Linked DNA regions of Phyllobacterium zundukense. The protein of the gene in region 2 interacts with the protein of the main gene of each other region in a pairwise test. Links are inferred from orthologs where the notes say so. Each region holds a gene or a part of one and is shown on either strand. Other genes may lie near its edges.

The links.
Region 1: the proteins of hflC (region 2) and ftsH interact in binary tests that used the Escherichia coli proteins (3 or more experiments, as listed by UniProt). The link is inferred for Phyllobacterium zundukense from one-to-one orthologs.

The regions. Positions count from the first base shown.
Region 1 is NZ_CP017940.1:334,311-337,275, forward strand. The notes cover bases 68-2,958. They hold ftsH (ATP-dependent zinc metalloprotease FtsH), read left to right. Parts: upstream 68-491; coding sequence 492-2,426; downstream 2,427-2,958. Other genes in these bases: tilS (tRNA lysidine(34) synthetase TilS), read left to right, coding at 68-396; glmM (phosphoglucosamine mutase), read left to right, coding at 2,645-2,958. In the rest of the region: more of tilS, read left to right, coding at 1-67; more of glmM, read left to right, coding at 2,959-2,965. UniProt on the Escherichia coli protein: Acts as a processive, ATP-dependent zinc metallopeptidase for both cytoplasmic and membrane proteins. Plays a role in the quality control of integral membrane proteins.
Region 2 is NZ_CP017940.1:1,062,420-1,065,492, forward strand. The notes cover bases 1-2,999. They hold hflC (protease modulator HflC), read left to right. Parts: upstream 1-1,027; coding sequence 1,028-1,972; downstream 1,973-2,999. Other genes in these bases: hflK (FtsH protease activity modulator HflK), read left to right, coding at 1-1,031; BLM14_RS05145 (DUF2065 domain-containing protein), read left to right, coding at 1,988-2,173; BLM14_RS05150 (DegQ family serine endoprotease), read left to right, coding at 2,283-2,999. In the rest of the region: more of BLM14_RS05150, read left to right, coding at 3,000-3,073.

The sequences.
Region 1 (2,965 bases), 730 kb from region 2 along the record:
CGCGAAATGCGTTCGATGCCAGAAATGACAGTTGAGCCGAGTGAGACCGTGATCTGGGACGGTCGCTACCGGATCAGCAATTGTTCCGATAAATCGCTCAAGATCGTTGCATGCGGCGCAAAGGGGCTGCATTTCCTAAGAGAATCCGGATTACCAAATCCGCATGGTGCGTCGGTCCAGTCCAGCCCGGCTCTCATTCTCGACGGAAGGATTGTCCATGTTCGGGCACTCAACGATCACGCGAAATTGCCCAATGGGATCAGTGTGTCGCGGCACCTTGCCCTGTTCGACCATATCCTTTCAGGGTATGATGAACTTCTTGCTCAATCCGCTGCAGAACTCTTTCAGCTACATGGTTATAAGCATCCGCCTGTAAACCAGATTAACAAGAATTGACCTCAGTTTGAACGCCAGTCTTGGCAAGGCCATGCTTCGAACCTATGTTACATGTAAATTCCGCGTCATTGCGGTTGTGATTGATGGGACCCGATATGAATCCTAACTACAGGAACTTCGCACTGTGGGCGATTATCGCCTTGCTCCTGATTGCGTTGTTCAATCTTTTCCAAAGCCCCACCTCGCGCTCGGCATCGAGCGATGTTCCCTATTCGCAGTTCATAAGTGACGTGAATAGCGGGCGCGTGAAATCGGTGACGATTGCCGGTAACCGCATTACGGGCACCTATTCCGACAATGGTTCGAACTTCCAGACCTATTCTCCCGGAGATGCCGGTCTCGTTGGCCGCCTCGAAAGCAAGAATGTGCAGATCGCTGCGCGGCCGGAAACGGATGGCTCGACATCGCTCGTTGGCATGCTGATTTCCTGGCTGCCGATGATCCTTATCCTGGGTGTGTGGATATTCTTCATGCGCCAGATGCAGGGTGGTTCGCGTGGCGCCATGGGGTTCGGCAAGTCCAAGGCCAAGCTCCTGACCGAAGCGCATGGCCGCGTGACGTTCCAGGATGTGGCCGGCGTCGATGAAGCCAAGGAAGATCTCGAGGAAATCGTCGAGTTCCTGCGCGACGCACAGAAATTCCAGCGCCTTGGCGGGCGTATCCCGCGCGGTGTGTTGCTAGTTGGCCCTCCCGGTACTGGTAAGACCCTTTTGGCGCGCGCTATTGCCGGCGAAGCTAATGTACCCTTCTTCACCATTTCCGGCTCCGACTTTGTTGAAATGTTCGTTGGTGTCGGTGCGTCGCGCGTCCGTGACATGTTCGAACAGGCGAAGAAGAATGCGCCCTGCATCATCTTCATCGACGAAATCGACGCCGTCGGTCGTCATCGTGGCGCCGGCCTCGGGGGTGGCAATGACGAACGCGAGCAGACGCTGAATCAGTTGCTGGTCGAGATGGATGGCTTTGAAGCCAATGAGGGCGTCATCCTGATTGCTGCCACCAACCGTCCGGATGTGCTTGACCCCGCGTTGTTGCGTCCGGGCCGTTTCGACCGTCAGGTTGTCGTGCCTAATCCGGATGTTACCGGCCGTGAAAAGATTCTGAAGGTACATGCTCGCAACGTGCCTCTGGCTCCGAATGTCGACCTGAAAATTCTTGCGCGTGGTACGCCTGGGTTCTCGGGTGCCGATCTCATGAACCTCGTCAACGAAGCTGCCTTGATGGCTGCACGGCGAAACAAGCGCCTTGTCACCATGCTTGAGTTCGAAGATGCCAAGGACAAGATCATGATGGGTGCCGAGCGACGCTCGACAGCCATGACCCAGGCGGAGAAGGAGTTGACTGCCTATCACGAGGCTGGTCACGCCATCGTCGCACTGAATGTCGAAGTTGCCGATCCACTGCACAAGGCGACGATTATTCCACGCGGCCGTGCGCTCGGTATGGTCATGCAGTTGCCTGAGGCTGATCGTTATTCGATGAGCTATAAATGGATGATCTCGCGCCTTGCCATCATGATGGGCGGGCGTATCGCCGAAGAACTTAAATTTGGCAAGGAGAACATCACCTCTGGTGCATCATCGGATATCGAGCAGGCGACCAAACTTGCACGCGCTATGGTGACCCGTTGGGGCTTCTCGGACAAGCTCGGTCAGGTTGCCTATGGCGAGAATCAGGAAGAAGTCTTCCTCGGCCACTCCGTAGCCCGTACACAGAACGTTTCGGAAGAAACGGCGCAATTGATCGACGCTGAGGTGCGCAAGCTGATCGACGATGCCTATAACCATGCGCGGGCCATTCTGACAAAGAAGAAGAAAGAATGGATCGCCATTGCGGAAGGCCTGCTCGAATACGAGACGCTGACGGGTGAGGAAATCAAGGCGTTGATGGCTGGTGGCAAACCTGCCCGCGATCTTGGCGACGACACGCCGCCTTCGCGTGGTTCGGCAGTCCCTAAAGCAGGTTCTGCCAAGAAGCCGCGCAAGGGCGATGAACCGGACAAAGGCCTTGAGCCACAACCACAATCATGATTGTGGTGCAGTCTACAAAAACGGCCGGTGAGAACCGGCCGTTTTTGTACGAATTGTTCACGGACGGCAAGTAAGTAGAATCGTTACAAGCGTTACACAATTTGTGGGATGTGAAATTAAGGGTCTTTTGCGATAAGCAATAATCAAGCGCTAGGCACAACGAGGCTGCATTCTGGTTCTGCCAGAAGTTTAACAACCCAAAGATTTGGACAACGGATATGGCTCGCAAATATTTTGGCACTGACGGCATTCGCGGACAGGCAAATGCCTATCCGATGACACCGGATATCGCGATGAAAGTCGGCATGGCGGTTGGCCTCGCATTCAAACGCGGCGAACATCGCAACCGTGTCGTGATAGGCAAGGACACACGGCTGTCCGGCTATATGATCGAAAATGCGCTTGTCGCGGGCTTTACCTCGACTGGAATGGACGTGTTTCTCCTGGGGCCAATTCCAACGCCAGCGGTCGCGATGCTCTGCCGATCGCTCCGTGCTGACATCGGCGTGATGATTTCAGCCTCCCACAACCCTTTTCAT
Region 2 (3,073 bases):
CTTGGGGTCAAAAGCCGCAAGGAGGCGGCGGTGGCAATCCACCCGACCTCGAAGACATCCTCCGCCGAGGTCAGGATCGCTTGCGTCAGGCACTTCCGGGCGGTTCCGGCGGCAGCCCGGCAATCTGGGGTCTTGTCGGTCTGGCGCTGGTGGCTTTCTGGCTCTTCCAGGCAATTTATACAGTCCAGCCGGACGAACGCGCCGTCGAGCTGCGTTTCGGCAAACCCAAGCCGGACATCTCTGAACCGGGCTTGCATTTCCATTTCTGGCCGATTGAATCCTATGAAAAGATCGAGATCGTCGAGAAGCAGAAGAATATCGGCGGGCAGGGCGCGCGCGGTGCCAAGGAAGGCCTGATGCTTTCAGGCGACCAGAACATCGTCGATGTGCAGTTCTCTGTGCTTTATCGCGTCTCGGATCCCGTCGCCTATCTCTTCCATGTCGAAAATCCTGAAAACCTTGTGCAGCAAGTGTCGGAAAGCGCGATGCGCGAGATCGTCGGCCGCAGCCCGGCGCAGGATATCTTCCGTGATAACCGCGCGGGCATCGCCAATGATGTACGTGGTATCATTCAGAAGACGCTCGACGAGTACGGCGCGGGCGTTGCGATCAATGCCGTGTCGATCGAAGACGCAGCGCCGCCGCGTGAAGTGGCCGATGCTTTCGATGAGGTCCAGCGTGCCGAACAGGACGAGGACCGCTTCGTGGAGGAATCAAATCAGTATTCCAACCAGAAACTCGGACAGGCGCGCGGTGAAGGCGCGCAGATCCGGGAAGACGCTGCAGCCTACAAGAACCGTATCGTGCAGGAAGCGGAAGGTGAGGCGCAGCGCTTCACCTCGGTCTACGACCAGTACGTCAAGGCACCGGAAGTTACCCGCAAGCGGCTTTTCCTCGAAACCATGGAGCGTGTGCTGAAGGACTCAAACAAGGTGATTGTTGATCAGAGCGGCCAGAGTGTCGTTCCTTATCTTCCTCTTCAGGAACTGACCAAGCAGCGCCCGGCCGCCGTCGAGGGGACAAAACAATGAACCAGAACCGTTTTCCTCTTCTCGCGGGCCTGATCGCGTTCATCGCCTTGCTGGCCTATTCGTCCATCTTTGTCGTCAGGGCAGGCCAGCAGGCCATTGTCCTGCGCTTTGGTCAGATCGTCGATGTGAAGGCCGACCCCGGCATCTATTTCAAGCTGCCTTTCGGCTTTCTTGAGGCCGACAATGTGCAGATGATCGAAGATCGCCTCCTGAGCTTCGAACTCGACAACATCCGCGTCCAGGTTTCGGGCGGCAAGTTCTACGAGGTCGATGCCTTCCTTGTCTACCGTATCACCGATCCACGCAAGTTCCGGCAAACTGTGTCCGGCGACGTGACGCTGGCAGAAGCACGCTTGCGTACTCGTCTCGATGCGGCGTTGCGCGGGGTTTACGGTTTGCGCGGCTTTGAAGCGGCGCTCTCCGACGAGCGTGCCGGTATGATGCAGGAGGTGCGTGAACAGCTCCGTCCCGATGCGGAGTCGCTGGGGTTGCAGATCACCGATGTCCGTATTCGCCGTACTGACTTGACCCAGGAAGTCTCGCAGCAGACCTTCGACCGCATGAAGGCCGAACGTCTGGCGGAAGCAGAACGTCTGCGTGCGCGTGGCCGTGAAGCTGCCCAGCGCATCAAGGCGATCACCGACCGCCAGGTTGTTGAGATTATTGCGGAAGCACGCAAGGAATCGGAGATTGCCCGAGGCCAGGGTGAGGGTGAGCGCGGCCGCATCTTCGCTGAAGTCTTCTCGAAGGATCCGGATTTCTTTGCCTTCTACAGATCCATGACGGCTTATGGCACGGCCTTGGATAATACGGGAACGACAATGGTGCTTTCGCCGAATTCCGAGTTCTTCCGCTATTTCCAGGATTCCAACGGGGCTTTGCCGCCGGTCAGCGGTGCAACGCCGCCAGTGGCTCCGGCACCAGCGCCTGCCCCTCAATAGGGGCGGGTGTAGCTTATGGTCGATTTTATGGATGCCGTGGGACTGTTCCTCGTTTTCGAGGGGCTGCTCTACGGCTGTTTTCCACTGATCGCAAAACGCCTGGCGCGGGATGTCAGCGAACAACCGGATGGATTCCTGCGTATTGCAGGCGTCGCATCTGTTGCAGTTGGCGTGGCCGTCGTGTGGCTGGCGCGCGGATAACGGCGAAATCTTGCCCGCCTTCATCAAACCTTCGTGTCGGCGGCCATATTTTTGTCTACTCTAGTCGTTCTGTTGTATGATCTGAGCTCACCGATAAAGGCCCGAACGCATGGTTTTCAACACTGGTCGCCCTGTTCTCCGTTCCGCCACTGCGGCAATCGCGCTGATTGCACTGACCGCGACAAGCGCCTCTCCGGCGTTTGTAACCCTGGCCAGGGCTCAGACCCAGGGTGCTCCGGTTCCCAACAGTGAACAGCCAAGGGCGCAAGGACCCGCATCTGTGGCCGATCTTGCCGAAGGGCTGATCGACGCCGTCGTCAATATTTCTACGTCGCAAACGGTCAAGGGACAGGATGGGGATTCGGGTCCCGTGCCGATGCCGAAAGTTCCGGAAGGCTCGCCCTTCCAGGAGTTCTTCGATGAATATTTCGGCAAGCAGAATCCCGGCCAGAATAATCCGTCCCACAAGGTTCAGTCGCTTGGCTCCGGCTTTGTGGTCGATGCCGAACAGGGCATTATCGTTACCAATAATCACGTGATTGCCGATGCGGACGAGATCGAAGTCAATTTCAATGATGGCTCGAAACTGAAAGCTGAATTGATTGGCAAGGATACCAAGACTGACCTCGCCGTTCTCAAGGTCGACCCGAAGAAGCACAAGCTGGTTGCCGTCAAATTCGGCGATTCGTCCAAGACGCGGATCGGTGACTGGGTCATGGCGATCGGCAATCCGTTTGGCTTTGGCGGCACGGTAACCGTTGGTATTGTCTCGGCGCGCAATCGAGATATCAATTCGGGTCCTTACGACAATTTTATTCAGACCGATGCTGCGATCAATCGCGGCAATTCCGGCGGGCCGCTCTTCGATATGTACGGGCAGGTCATCGGTATCAATACGGC